DNA from 2 places in the Phyllobacterium sp. LjRoot231 genome. Region 1 is predicted to be linked to the other one. Evidence: predicted binding sites of a transcription regulator. Region 1 holds the regulator's gene; the other holds the start of a gene.

Region 1 (7,577 bases):
GCCGGCAATCCTTCGCTGATAGGAACCACGCAGAACATCTGGGTACTGACCGGTGCCGATATCGATTCCGCCTTCAAGGGCCAGATCGATCTCAGCGTCGATCAGACCCGCCGCAAGGTTTCCGACCAGCAGGTCGAGTGGATGAACAAGCTGAAGGGCGAGGGCGTCATGGCCCAGCGCTTCAATACGGGCCTCTTTACCTATGGCGCGTCGAGCCGCCCCGAGACATCGGGTCTTGGCGTCGCGCTCATCGGGTCGCTCTATATGATGCTGATCGTCCTGTGTCTTTCCCTGCCGATCGGCGTTGCCGCTTCGATCTATCTCGAGGAATATGCCAAGAAGAGCCGGCTGACGGATATCATCGAAGTCAACATCAACAATCTCGCGGCTGTTCCATCGATCGTGTTCGGGCTTCTCGGGTTGGCTGTCTTCATCAACTTCTTCCACATGCCGCGGTCGGCTTCGCTGGTCGGCGGTATGGTGCTGACGCTGATGACATTGCCGACGATCATCATCGCGACACGTGCAGCGCTGCGGGCCGTTCCGCCATCGATCCGCGCGGCAGCTCTTGGCATCGGAGCGTCGAAGACGCAGATGGTTTTCCACCATGTCCTGCCGCTTGCCGCACCTGGCATCCTGACAGGCACGATCATCGGTCTTGCGCATGCCCTTGGTGAAACGGCTCCACTGCTTCTGATCGGCATGGTCGCGTTCGTCGCCAACAGTCCGGTTACGCCGCTCGATCCGTCCACGGCACTGCCGGTGCAGATCTATATGTGGGCGAATGAGGCGGAACGCGCCTTTGTCGAGCGGACGTCTGGCGCTATCATCGTGTTGTTGATTTTCCTCGCGGTCATGAACATCACAGCCATCATTCTGCGTCGCCGCTTCGAGCGGCGGTGGTAACGGGTCGGGAAAGGCTCTAATTATGAACCTGATGACGGAACGAAATCTCGAAAAAGCGGTAAATGACAAAATGAGCGCTCAGGGAAACGCGATCAAGATGCAGGGCAAGGACGTCACCGTGCACTATGGTGACAAGCAGGCGCTGTTCGGTGTCAGCCTCGATGTGCCGGAGAAGATGGTAACGGCTTTGATCGGTCCCTCGGGCTGCGGCAAGTCCACTTTCCTGCGCAGCCTCAACCGCATGAATGACACGATCGAAGGCTGCAAGATCGGCGGCATGATCACGCTCGACGATGAGGATATCTACAATCCGAAGATCGATGTGGTGGAACTGCGTGCCCGTGTCGGCATGGTATTCCAGAAGCCCAATCCCTTCCCGAAGTCGATTTTCGAAAACGTGGCGTACGGACCGCGTATTCACGGTCTTGCCAAGAACCGCCAGCAACTCGAGGAAATCGTCGAGAAGAGCCTGCGCCGCGCCAGTCTGTTCGAAGAGGTGAAGGATCGCCTGCACGAAGCGGGTACCGGTCTCTCTGGCGGCCAGCAGCAGCGCCTGTGCATTGCGCGCGCCATCGCTGTCAGCCCGGAAGTCATCCTGATGGATGAGCCGTGCTCGGCACTCGATCCGATCGCCACCGCCAAGGTGGAGGAGCTGATCGACGAATTGCGCGAGAATTATACGATCGTCATCGTTACGCACTCGATGCAGCAGGCGGCGCGCGTATCGCAGCGTACGGCCATGTTCCATCTCGGCAATCTCGTTGAAGTTGGTGATACGGAAATGATGTTCACCAGCCCGACGGAAAAGCGCACACAAGACTACATCACCGGACGCTTCGGCTGATCCCGGGAAAGAGGTTGATACCATGACCGAACAGACAGCACAGCACACCGTCCGTTCCTACGACGACGAACTGAAATTCCTGACGCACAAGATCGCCGAGATGGGCGGGCATGCGGAGCGCATGGTCGAGCAGGCTGTCGCTGCCATGGTCAATTCCGACAACGCCCTGGCACAGCGGGTGATCTCGGACGATTTGATCCTCGATGCCGGTCAGCGCGAGATTGACGAAAAGGCGATTACCATCATCGGCAAGCGCCAGCCTATGGCGATCGATCTGCGTGAAGTCATCGGCACAATCCGCATTTCATCGGATCTCGAACGCATCGGCGACCTTGGCAAGAACATCGCAAAACGCGTCGTTGCGGTTACCGATACAAGGCAGACGCTCTCGGTCTATCGCGGATTGCAAACCATCGCTGAACTGGCGCTGACGCAACTCAAGGATGTTCTCGATGCCTACGCCACACGTTCGGTCGCTCAGGTCAATATCGTACGCGAGCGCGATGACGAGATCGACGCGCTCTATACGTCATTGTTCCGCGAACTCCTGACCTACATGATGGAAGATCCGCGCAACATTTCGGCCTGCACGCATCTTCTTTTCTGTGCAAAGAACATCGAACGCATCGGCGACCATGCGACGAACATAGCAGAGACAGTCTATTATATCGTGACGGGAACGCAGCTTCCGGCAGAGCGCCCGAAGGAAGATCAATCCCACACGATCGTGGTGGATGAACATCTCGCATCCTAAGTTTTCAAAGGTAGAAAATGGCTATAGCTCCCAAAATCACTGTTGTGGAAGACGAGGAAGCCTTGAGCGTCCTCCTCAGGTACAATCTTGAAGCTGAAGGCTATGCAGTCGAGACCATCGCACGCGGTGACGAAGCGGAAATAGCCTTGCGCGAGAAGGTGCCGGATCTGTTGATCCTGGACTGGATGCTGCCAGGCCTTTCCGGCATCGAATTGTGCCGGCGGCTGAGAGCCAGGCGCGAAACGGAAATCCTGCCGATCATCATGCTGACGGCACGCGGCGAGGAAAGCGAGCGGGTGCGCGGTCTGGCAACCGGCGCGGATGATTACATGGTCAAGCCGTTCTCGACACCGGAGCTGCTTGCACGCATCAAATCCATGTTGCGCCGGGTCAACCCGAGCCTGCTGTCGCACGTGCTAAGCTTTGGCGACCTCAAGCTCGACCGCGAGCAACACCGTGTCTACCGCAAGGAACGCGAGCTGAAGCTTGGACCGACGGAATTTCGCCTCCTGGAATTCCTGATGCAGTCACCGGGCCGTGTCTTCTCGCGCGGGCAATTGCTCGACAATGTCTGGGGCGCGGATATCTATGTCGATGACCGCACTGTCGACGTTCATGTCGGACGGTTGCGCAAGGCCATCAATATCGGCCGCTCCATCGATCCGATCCGCACCGTGCGCGGCGCAGGATATTCATTCGGCTAATTTATTTGAGGCACGACGGAAGTGACACCTCCCGCGATCGGTTACTGCGTATAACGTCCGATTGGACGCACAGAGGGCGCAGTAACACTTCGATGGCATCATGATGCCATGCTGACGCATTATCATCAGCGACACTCTCAGCAAGTGGAAACAGCGACGACCGATATGGTTCTCGAGAGTTGGAGGATTTGACGATCATGGCAAGCAAGAGCGCCGACTTTCAGGATTGCGTTCATTTGCCACCAGGTTGGCCGAACGCCCGAGCATCCGCCTTTTGATCCTCGCCGGTATGATTTTCGTTGGAACAATTGGAAGAGTCGTGGGTTGAAAGGGCATGGAGAGGGAAAAACCCGAAGGAGGAAAATATGCCCAGCAATGAAAAAACACGTGGTGGTTCATCGGAAAAGCAATCGAAAGCGGATCAGCAGAGCCACAAGAACATGCCCGGCCAGCAACAGCAGGAAGGGATGAAAAGGACTCAGCAAGGGTCCGGTTCGACGCGTGGCGGAACAAGCGAGCAGCCTGCAAAAGCTGGTCAGCAGAGCCACAAGAACAAATGATCCAAAAAAGCCCGTCACTTCGTGGCGGGCTCTTCTTCACTCTCTTTGCCGTTCCCATGGCGGGATGAACCTTCCATCAAGATATTCATCCAGGCAACCCGAATAAACAGGGATCGCGAGGTCCGCCGATTTGAGGAATACAAATGCCCAGCCTGCCTGACTGCCGTCCTGTTGGCAGATTTTGATCTGCGGTAATTTCCAAGAAACGCTGCATCGCTCAGGCCGTGGGCATGAAGCGGGAAACCTTTCTTCAGTGTGCCGAAGGCGAATATTCTCATCGGAAGCCCGCAACGAATTCGCCAGGGCCTGTCAGGGCGGCTATTGAGGACGAGCGGCATGAAACTCAAGGCGCTCGCCCTTAATGGCACGTTGAAAAGCGATGGAAAATCTTCGACTTAGACAAAATTTGTCCTAGACGACCTCGTCGGAAGGCTTGGGCGTGTTCTCGTTGGCCGGATCGCGAAGAACTTGGCCAGGCTCGTCAAGCCGGGTAATCACACCTTTTTCCATGCGGAAGACGCCGTGATGTCCACCTTGCCGGGCGAAATCGGTTTCGAGATCGCCCCACGAGCCAAGAAAATTGCCGCAGGAACTGCAATGTATCGGTGAACTCGATTTTACGTCTGCAGGTATGTCCAGATAGATTGTACCACAGTTTGCGCATTCCAATTTGTGGTCCAGCCTTTGGCCCATCCGAGTACCCTTCTGCATTATTCAAGCAAGAACAGTACGCCGTTTACGGATAAGCGCAATTGTATGTCTATCAGCGGACACGCCGTCAGGAGCGGCCAAATTCCTTCCTCAATTCGTCCAATACTCTCTTTTGTTTTTCCGGCAGGTTGCGACCTGCGCGGTTGATATAGAAAGTCAGCATCGACATGGCGGACCGGAATGGACTGGATTTGCGCCGGTCGGAGTGTTCCGCGGACCGCTTCAGCGAGACGGCAATCTTGTGCGGGTCGTGCTGTTCGAAGACATGAGCCTCAAGGTCTAGCGCGTCACTGTGCTCGGTGACCTCCTGGGACCATTTTTCTTTTGGCTTGTCGGCCATTTTGAAACCTCCAATGATCGTTCATTCGAACGTTACTTTCTTCGGATCGAACGCCCCATGATCCTGGATCGCTGCGACATCCGATATCGGCTCTTCATAGGCCCACATGGCATCCTTCGCCGACTCTCCTTGGCCTCTGACCCGCCAATAGGATGCGGTTCCCTTCCAAGGGCATTTCGTGCTGGTATCGGTTTTTTCCAGATGGACGAAATAGATGTCATCGAAGGGGATATAGAGAACGGAATGGTGCCCGGGCTCCAGCAGTTCCAATGCCCGCTCCGTCGAAGCAATAACGACATCGTGAAATCGTACGGTCACGGGGTGGGAATATGGTTTGATCGTGATGCCGCTATCCATGGTCTGTTCCTTGTCGCAATTGACTGGTCGGGGCTTCGTTGAGTTTCAAGCCGCGAGGAAGCAAAATGTTCCCGGCGGACAGAAAATTGTGAACGCACGCGTGCCCAGCCTACTACACACGGGGAACCCCGGTACTTTTGACGCGTTAGAAAATGTACAGGAGAAAGATCCAATGACTGAGACCAGATTGCTTACGGACCATCAGGAGATTCGGGACTGGGCTGCGGGGCGATCGGGCATACCTGCCATCCGCGATCCGGCAGATTTGATCGGCAATGACGAACCGGTGCTCTCCATCCAGTTCGGCCAGCATGCCTACGAGGATGATGATGATCAGGGCGCGGATCGTCCCGACGATTTCGGCAGGCCGCGTCTGGTCGAATGGGATGAATGGTTCGCGCTGTTCGATCGGGAAGGGCTCGGTCTTGTGGTGGGCGAGGACGTTCCCGGCCAACGCGACGAATTTCACGAAATCGTTCGCAGATAGGTCATGGACAAAAGCCCTTACCTTTCGAGGCGAAGCCCCCAGACGCTACTGGCGGAGGTCAAGACGCTCTTCTTGACGCACTAACCATTACTGCTCTTCGCGATAGATCCGGTCGGTCGCCTGATCGCGAGCTTCCCGTTCATAACGGCTCAAACGGCGCTGTCTCATTCCGAGCGCCAGCAATAGACCCAATATGAAGGGCCCGCCAATCAGTATCAGAAGCCATGAATACTCAGCCATGATTGCACTCCCGTTCTCGACACTAACCGACCAGGGTGCAATAGGTTCCCGATTCACGGTGCGGAGGGGGTGACCCGCCATATGGTGTTGCCAACATCATCCGCCACCAGAAGAGCACCGGCCTTGTCGACGGCCACGCCCACAGGCCGGCCCAAGGCCTTATCGCCTTCGACGAAGCCCGTCAGAATATCCTTCGGCGGCCCATTCGGCTTGCCATTGCTGAACGGAACAAAGATGACCTTGTACCCGCTGCGCGGCTTGCGGTTCCAGGAGCCGTGCTGGCCCACAAAGGCGCCGTTTTTGTATTCAGGGCCAAACAGTGAATCGACATAGAATGTCAAACCCAGCGAAGCGGTGTGCGGACCAAGCGCATAGTCCGGCTTGATGGCCGAAGCGACAAGCTCGGGATTTTGCGGGCTGACGCGCACGTCGACATTCTGACCGTAATAGCTGTATGGCCAGCCGTAAAATCCGCCGTCCTTGACGGATGTCATATAGTCCGGGACAAGATCGCTGCCGATCTCATCCCGTTCATTGACCGCTACCCAGAGCGCGCCACTATCGGGATTCCAGGATAGGCCGTTCGGGTTTCTGAGACCCCAGGCGAAGAGCCTTGTTTTCTTCGTGTTCAGGTCGATCTCCAGGACCGCTGCGCGGTTGTTTTCCGCATCGATGCCGTTCTCGCCGACATTGCTGTTCGATCCAACTGTTGCGTAGAGCCTGGAGCCATCGGGGCTGGCGATCACGTCTTTCGTCCAGTGGTGATTGATCGGACCGCTGGGGAGGTTCGCGATCTTTTCGGGCGAGGCCGTGATCTTTGTCTCACCGTCGGCGTATGGGAAGGCAACGATCGCATCGGTATTGGCGACGTAGAGCTTGCCATTCGAAAGGGTCATTCCGAAGGGCGAATTCAGGTTCTCAAGAAAGGTCTCTTTCATCTCGGCCACGCCGTCATTGTCGGCGTCCCGCAACAGCGTGATGCGGTTAGCGCTTTTAACCCTTGCACCGGCTCTGCTCATGATGAAACCCTCAATCCAGCCGCGAACGCTGAAGGACTGGTTTTGTCTGGGAGGTGCGTCGGTTTCGGCTACAAGCACATCGCCGTTGGGCAGGACATGCAGCCAGCGTGGGTGGTCAAGGTCCTTGGCGAAGGCGTTGACTTTCATCCCCGCGGCAACTGTCGGGGTTTTGCCTTCAGCCCAGGACGAGGCCTCGGCGATATTGACTGTCGCGATTGGTTTGGGATTGGGCGGAGGCAGGGTCGGATTGGGGCCATATCCTTGTTCAACAGGAACAGTCGCGGACTCCTGCGAATAGAAATAAACGCCGGCCGCTGCGAGCAACGCGAGCACCAGCAGCACCACGATAATGACAAAGGCGGTTTTCATGGCTGACCCCGTGAATGGAGACCCTGTACAAGTTGCCCAACGCGCGAAGATGAACAAAGTTGCCGTGAGTGATGTGGCAAACTTGCGCGTTGATATATTCTCGCGGTTCTCACCATAACATTTTTATATCTTTGCGATTTTGGTCCAATCGAAAAAATATTCGTCCCTTTCTATCCTGAAGTTGTGTGCTTGCCCGGCCGCCGGGAGTGCGTTCATCGCACCAAAACAAGCCACGACAACAAGAAGGATGAATACGATGCTTCCGCGTTCCGGAATCTACTATGCG
Region 2 (7,577 bases), 2.5 Mb from region 1:
CGCCCGCTCGCTATGCATGAACCCGCGGATCATGCTCTTCGACGAGCCGACCTCGGCTCTCGATCCGGAAATGATCAAGGAAGTGCTGGATACCATGGTCCGGCTCGCCGAAGAAGGCATGACCATGGTCTGCGTCACCCACGAAATGGGTTTCGCCCGCCAGGTCGCAAACCGCGTGATCTTCATGGATCAGGGTCAGATCGTCGAGCAAAACGCACCGGCGGAATTCTTCGACAATCCGCAGCACGAGCGCACCAAGCTGTTCCTCAGCCAGATCCTGCACTAGCAGTCCTGAACTACGTATCGACTTATTGCGGCGGCCCTCGTGGCCGCCGTCACCACTTTATGTTTTTCAATCTCTGAATTTTACAAAAACCATTATTATCGGATTTTTATGACGGAAAATCTTAAGGAACCACGCAGTGACGAGCTAGAAGAGCAGGCGATAAAGCTCAAGACGCAAAAAAGTGAGATTGGCAAATATGTAGCGGGGGCATTTGATCGTCTATCGACGGCGGCTATCGTCGTAGGATTCATGGGACCCGTGGCTGGAATAATCGCGAACCCTTCATCGATACATCAATTCGATTGGGAGAGGACAATTTGGCTCATTCTTGCCTCTCCCGTATGGATTGTGATATCAATTGTACTTCATATGTTTGGTAGAAATACATTAAGGAAGGGGCTGGGTTAAATGGAAATTTATGCCATTTACATGACGATCGTCCCTTTGATCATTTGGGTCGTTGCTTATTTTTATTACAAATATGAGATGAACCAAATGCATGAGACTGACGTTCGCCTTGCTGAAATCGCCCGCGAGTTGAAGCGGCGCGCTGCACCGGCCGAATAACGTTCAAACCTGTTCTTTTTGCTCTTCGGCATCAAATCCATAAAGCCAATCAAATCCCTTGACGAATTTCTCCGCCGGCCGGTTGCGCAGCAGCATGTTGCGCGCGACGGCCACTGGTCCCTTGGCATGATAGGCGAGATGGTTGAGCGCCCCGCGCCTGACAACTGCGCCGATACGCTTTGTCCGGGCTCTGCTGAATCGGGCGAGGGCAGACGGCCACGCGGCACAGTCCGCACTCAAGGCGCCCGCCAATACGCACGCATCTTCGATGGCCATCGCTGCACCCTGTGCCGCATAAGGCGTCATCGCATGCGCAGCATCGCCGATCAGCACCAGGCGCTCCTCGGTCTGGAACCGGCATTTCTTCATCTCGAATAGCCGCCACGGCGTCCACGGACGACCGGCTCGCATTACATCGCGCAGTCCTGCATGCCAACCGGCGAATTCCCGGATGAAATTCTGGCTCGGACTATCCGGATCGACCGGAACGGCCCAGCGGCGGCCGATCTGGCGGTCAGGCGCAACCGCTACGAAATTGATCATCTGGCCGGAGCGAATGGGATAGGCGATCAGATGCGCATTTGCGCCTGTCCAGGCGACGACGTTGATCCCTGGCGGCAACAGCGTCTTGAACGATTCCGGCAACTGGTCGACCGCCACCGATGATCGCCATGCGATCGTGCCGGTATAACGCGCGCGGTCTGTGTCGGACATGGCGGTGCGCATGTTCGACCACACGCCGTCCGCTCCGACCAGCAGCGCGCCGCGATGTTCCTCGATGCGGTCGTGATATTGCACGCGGACGAGCATTCCCTGGCTGTCCGCCTTGTGCTGGGTCACCGCCGACTGCAGCTGTATGGCAATGTTGGGCCGGCTGCGCGCGAGGGTGAGCAGGGTGTTCTGCAAATCGGCGCGATGGCAAACGATATAGGGCGCACCCCAGCGTTCCTTCGCTTGCTCACCAATCGGCAACCGTAGAAGCGTGTCACCGCTTGTTCCATCCTGCAGGCAGACGGCTTGCGGCTCGACGGATGCGTACTGCAGTTGTTCCATCACACCGAGCCGGCCGAGAAGCCGTGTCGCATTGGGTGAGAGCTGCAACCCCGCGCCGATTTCGGCGAGCGTCGCGCTTTTTTCGAATATCTGGACGTGAAATCCCTTGTCGCTCAGCGCAAGCGCAAGGGTGAGGCCGGCAATACCTGCACCGGCAATAATGATCTGATCAGGATTTGGAATTCGCCTGTTTCGTTCTGTTTTCAGATCGATAAGCGCTGCTTTCAAGCGGCCGTGTCCACATAGGCGCAACCTTCCGGAATGGTCGCATCGGCGTCAAGCGATGCGTCATAGCGATAGAGCGTTGAACAATAGGGGCAGACCTTCTCATTGTCGCTGCCGAGATCCAGGAACACATGCGGATGGTCGAAGGGCGGATTGGCCCCGACGCACATGAATTCCTTGACGCCGATGGTGATGGCTGCATGACCGGCGCTGTTCTGGAAATGAGGGATGCTGTGTCCAGCCATTATTCGCTCCTGGAAAACTCGTCAAACCAGCGCTTGTTGCGCAATTGACTTCTCTTTCATTCCGGTTTGTATCATCCTGATTACGATTTCAAGACGATTGCTATCAAACTGTCAAAAGACTTCTCTATGGTGTGCTTTTAAGTCCGTACTTCACGGAAGTTTTGAGAGGCTTTTGAGAATTCAGCCTGATGGGGCAACTGATGTGATTGTTGAAACCCGGAGCGCAGTGGGACTTTTGGGTTCATGAGCTTTGGTAGGCGCAGAAAATCGCATCGGGTAGCCATCAGGATGGATTGGCAAATGCCTATGATTGGAGAATGACAATGAACGAACAATCGCCCGCAATTCCGGAGCCTGTGGAAAAAGTCGATCTGCCGGACCTGCACACAAGTGTCGATCGTTTCGTCAATCGTGAGTTCTCATGGCTGCAGTTCAACCGCCGTGTGCTGGAAGAAGCCGAGAACACGCATCAGCCATTGCTTGAACGCTTGCGCTTTCTCTCCATCTCCGCGGCCAATCTCGATGAATTCTTCATGGTGCGCATCGCCGGTCTTGCCGGACAGGTGCGAGCCGGTGTTTCCGACCGCAGCGATGATGGGCGCACCGCCCAGGAACAGCTCGAATTCGTTCTCGACGAAGTCGGAAAACTTCAGATTGCCCAGCAGCTGAGGCTCGATGATTTGCGAGCCGAAATGCTCAAGGAAAACATCGAGATCGTTCGTCCGGACAGGTTGACCAAGACTGAGCAGTCCTGGCTGGAAGATCACTTCCTCGAAACCATCTATCCGGTTCTGACGCCGCTCGCCATCGATCCAGCCCATCCGTTTCCGTTCATTCCCAATCTCGGCTTCACCATCGCCATGCTTCTCAACCGGAGCACTGACAATCGTCCGATGACGGCGCTGCTTCGCCTGCCGCAAGCGCTGAAGCGCTTCATCCAGATTCCCGATGACAGCGGACGTTTCCGTTTCCTCACACTGGAGGATGCGATCAGTCTGTTCACCGGGCGACTGTTCCCCGGCTACGAAGTCAAGGGCGCCGGCACTTTCCGCATCATCCGCGACAGTGATATCGAGGTCGAGGAAGAAGCCGAGGATCTGGTCCGTCTGTTCGAAACCGCACTGAAGCGCCGGCGTCGCGGTCAGGTTATCCGCATCGAGTTCGATGATGAAATGCCGGAATCGCTCCGCACCTTCGTCGCGACCGAGCTCGGTGTTCCCGACAACCGCATCAGCGTTCTTGGCGGATTGTTGGCACTCAACATGATTTCGGAAATCGTCAGCATTCCGCGCGCGGATTTGAAATTCGTGCCCTATAATCCGCGTTTTCCGGAACGCGTCCGCGAACATGGCGGCGATTGCTTTGCTGCGATTCGCGAAAAGGACATCATCGTTCACCACCCCTACGAATCCTTCGACGTAGTTGTCCAGTTCCTGCGCCAGGCTGCGGCCGATCCCGACGTGGTGGCCATCAAGCAGACCCTCTACCGCACCTCGAACGACAGTCCGATCGTGCGTGCGCTGATTGATGCCGCAGACGCCGGCAAGTCGGTGACGGCGCTCATCGAACTCAAGGCCCGCTTCGACGAGGAAGCCAATATTCGTTGGGCCCGCGACATGGAGCGCGCCGGTGTACAGGTGGTTTTCGGCTTTATCGAATTGAAAACCCACGCCAAGATGTCGCTGATCGTGCGGCGTGAGGAAAACAAGCTGCGCAGCTATGTGCATCTCGGGACCGGCAATTATCACCCCATCACCGCGAAGATTTATACCGACCTGTCGTTCTTCACATGTGAGCCTTCGATCGGCCGCGATGTGGCTCAGATTTTCAACTACATCACCGGCTACACGCCACCTTCCGGCGAGATGGGCATTGCCGTTTCGCCGATCACGTTGCGTCCGCGCATCATGCAGCATATTGCCGAGGAAATCGCCCACGCCAAGGCCGGCCGTCCGGCATCGATCTGGATGAAAATGAACTCCCTGGTCGATGCAGAAATCATTGACGCGCTCTATGAAGCTAGCCAGCACGGGGTGGACATCGATCTCGTCGTGCGTGGTATTTGCTGTCTGCGTCCGCAGGTTCCGGGCCTTTCCGATAACATAAGGGCGAAATCCATCGTTGGACGGTTCCTCGAACACAGCCGTATTTTCTGCTTCGGCAATGGCGAACCGCTACCGTCGGATAGGGCGCTGGTTTATTTCGGCTCGGCCGACATGATGACCCGTAATCTCGATCGTCGCGTCGAAACTCTGGTTCCGATCACCAATCCAACTGTGCACCAACAGGTTCTTTCACAGATTATGTTGGCGAACCTCCTCGACAATCAGCAGAGTTACGAGTTACTAGCAGACGGAACGTCGCGCCGGATCGCCCCGGCTGACGGGGAAGAGGCTTTTAACGCACAGGAATATTTCATGACAAATCCCAGCCTTTCAGGCCGTGGCAAGTCGCTGAAGTCTTCAGCACCCCGATTGATTGCGCATCGCAAGCGGTCAAAGAGAAATAAGGCTGCATGATATCGGCTGCACAAGGACGCGTGCAGGGGCGTCAACCGGCTGCTGTCATTGATATCGGTTCGAATTCTGTACGTTTGGTGGTGTATGAAGGCGTAAACCGGTCCCCGACGGTTCTGTTCAATGAAAAGATATTGTGCGGCCTTGGCAAGGGGCTGGTAAAGACCAAAAAGCTGAACGCAAAGGCAGTACAAAGTGCTCTTCGCGCCCTGCGCCGCTTCCGCGCGCTCGCTGATCAGGCTGGAGCAGTCTCACTCGATGTCCTGGCGACGGCCGCGGCACGCGAGGCGGAAAACGGTTCGCAGTTCATCAAGGAAGCCGAGGCGCTGCTCAAGGAGCCGATCAAAGTTCTGTCGGGCAGGGAAGAGGCTTATTATTCGGCGCTCGGTATCATCTCCGGTTTTCACGATCCCGATGGCATCGCCGGCGACCTTGGCGGCGGCAGTCTCGAACTGGTCGACGTGAAGGGTCGCCAGATCGGTGACGGCATCACGCTGCCTCTGGGTGGCCTGCGCCTGCAGGATATGTCGGATGGCGATCTGACCGAAGCGGTCAGCATCGCCAGGAAACATTTGTCGACGGCAAAACTTCTCGCCAATGGCAGAGGCCGGACTTTTTATGCGGTCGGCGGCACCTGGCGAAATCTTGCCAAGCTGCATATGAGCGCGACGCACTACCCGCTCCATGTCATGCACCATTATGAAATTCCCTTCGAGGAAGCGCAGCGCTTCCTGAAGCTTGTTGCCGCCGGCTATCTCGACTACATGCGCGGCATCGAGGATGTTTCGAAAAACCGCCGGGCGCTCTTGTCCTATGGCGCTATCGCGCTTCTCGAAACCATCAAGCTGATGCGGCCCTCGAAAGTCGTGTTCTCCGCGCTCGGCGTGCGTGAAGGTTTCCTTTATTCGCTGCTGCCGGAAAGCGAGCAGCTGGAGGATCCGCTGATCTCTGCGGCGGACGAATTGGCTGTGCTGCGGGCCCGTTCGCCGGCCTATGCGCGCGAACTCGCCGATTGGACCGGCGACGCTTTTGCAGCGCTTGGCTATGATGAAACCGAAGACGAAAAGCGCTATCGCCGTGCGGCTTGCCTCGTTGCGGATATCAGCTGGCGGGCGCATCCGGATTATCGCGGCTCACAGGCCTTGAACATGATCTCGAATGCTGCCTTTGTCGGCATCGATCATCCCGGCCGCGCTTATATCGCACTTGCCAATTTCTTCCGGCACGAAGGCATTACCAACAGCGTGGCGGATCCCGAACTCGCGGCCATCGCCAGTCCGCGACTGCTCGAATATTCGAGGATTCTCGCGGCGATCATGCGGATCACCTATCCGTTTTCCGCTTCGATGGCAGGGGTTGTCCCGAAACTTTCCTGGAAGACAACGGCTGAAGGGCTCGACCTCGTGGTCGACAAGAGCAAGGCCGATCTCATCGGCGACGTCCCGGAAGGCCGCCTGCAGCAACTGGCAAGGCTGACGGGCAAGAACCTGAAGATGGTTGTTGGCTAAAATGCAATAGGGTCCTTCGGGTCACACGACCCGAGGGCTTCTGTCATCACGCAAGAAGGATGACCTCAGGCGGCGATCCCCAGCACGCCTGTGAACAGCGCGCGGCCGTCCGTACCGCCGTGGGCCGCTTCGATGAGGTTTTCCGGATGCGGCATCAACCCCAGCACATTGCCGTTCTTGTTGATGATACCGGCGATATCGTTCATCGAGCCGTTCGGATTGGTGCCTTCCGCATAACGGAACACCACCTGGCCATCGCCCTCGATGCGCGCCAGTGTCTCTGCATCGGCAAAGTAATTGCCGTCATGATGCGCGACAGGGCACTGGATGATCTGCCCGTGCGAATAGCCGCGAGTGAACGGCGTATTGGCGTTGGTGATTTCAAGCTTCACCTGGCGGCAGACGAATTTGAGCGAGGCGTTGCGCATCAGCGCGCCGGGCAGGAGGCCGGCTTCCACCAGGATCTGGAAACCATTGCACACGCCCATCACCATGACGCCTTTGTTGGCCTTTTCGCGGATCGCTTCCATCACCGGCATGCGCGCGGCGATGGCGCCACAGCGCAGGTAATCGCCATAGGAAAAGCCGCCGGGGATGACGATCAGATCGACATCGGGAATTTCCGTGTCCGTCTGCCACACCGTATGCGGTGCAACACCGGAAATCTTTGTCAGCGCCGCAATCATGTCGCGGTCGCGGTTGAGGCCGGGAAGGAGTACAACTGCTGATTTCATGGGTGCGGTTCAAACCTTGCTTGTGCTTCTGCGAGCTCTCTAAGTTCGAGACGATTTTCGATACGTTCGAGACGCTCGTCGAGCTGATGCATCATTGTGTAAATGTTGGTAATGTCACTCTGGCCGGCCTGGATCAACAGACGAAGCGAACTCGTCTCGTTTCGCAAGTCGCGAATTCCCGTGTCGGCCTTATCAACTCGCTGGTGAAATCGACGCAAAAGCTCGTGAATAAAATCCTGCGCCGCTTCAGACATTAATTGCACCCGAGCTGTCGAAGCGATTTCCAAACAGCTCTCTCTTCAAGGCATCGTTCTTTGCTTGCCCTGCCGCAAGTTCCTTGTTCGTCTCCTTCATGAAGGAGACGAGGTCTTGCAGGTCATCAAGATTCTTTTGAAATCGCTTGTCGAGCTTCAATAACTCCTCATAAAGTTTTTGGTTTGTAA

What was found. Region 1 encodes PhoB, which activates phosphate uptake and scavenging genes when phosphate is short. Its sites were predicted from a motif close to TGTCATNNANCTGTCAT; they were not measured.
Region 2: ACSQ3H_RS18225 (RNA degradosome polyphosphate kinase) is a predicted target of PhoB. The motif match lies at 2,683-2,699, and genes of this name have one in related genera.

What each region holds. Positions count from the first base shown of each region.
Region 1 covers NZ_CAXUQT020000001.1:1,184,121-1,191,697, forward strand. The annotation lists gene pstA (phosphate ABC transporter permease PstA) at 1-906, shown strand, start outside; gene pstB (phosphate ABC transporter ATP-binding protein PstB) at 977-1,750, shown strand; gene phoU (phosphate signaling complex protein PhoU) at 1,773-2,504, shown strand; gene phoB (phosphate regulon transcriptional regulator PhoB) at 2,522-3,208, shown strand; gene ACSQ3H_RS05785 (hypothetical protein) at 3,508-3,768, shown strand; gene ACSQ3H_RS05790 (hypothetical protein) at 4,180-4,461, opposite strand; gene ACSQ3H_RS05795 (DUF3175 domain-containing protein) at 4,547-4,819, opposite strand; gene ACSQ3H_RS05800 (DUF427 domain-containing protein) at 4,841-5,176, opposite strand; gene ACSQ3H_RS05805 (hypothetical protein) at 5,349-5,663, shown strand; gene ACSQ3H_RS05810 (hypothetical protein) at 5,751-5,903, opposite strand; gene ACSQ3H_RS05815 (PQQ-dependent sugar dehydrogenase) at 5,957-7,291, opposite strand.
Region 2 covers NZ_CAXUQT020000001.1:3,657,039-3,664,615, reverse strand. The annotation lists gene ACSQ3H_RS18250 (amino acid ABC transporter ATP-binding protein) at 1-286, shown strand, start outside; gene ACSQ3H_RS18245 (hypothetical protein) at 326-694, shown strand; gene ACSQ3H_RS18240 (hypothetical protein) at 695-853, shown strand; gene ACSQ3H_RS18235 (FAD-dependent monooxygenase) at 857-2,134, opposite strand; gene ACSQ3H_RS18230 (zinc-finger domain-containing protein) at 2,131-2,376, opposite strand; gene ACSQ3H_RS18225 (RNA degradosome polyphosphate kinase) at 2,700-4,895, shown strand; gene ppx (exopolyphosphatase) at 4,892-6,400, shown strand; gene purQ (phosphoribosylformylglycinamidine synthase subunit PurQ) at 6,466-7,134, opposite strand; gene ACSQ3H_RS18210 (hypothetical protein) at 7,131-7,388, opposite strand; gene ACSQ3H_RS18205 (hypothetical protein) at 7,381-7,577, opposite strand, start outside.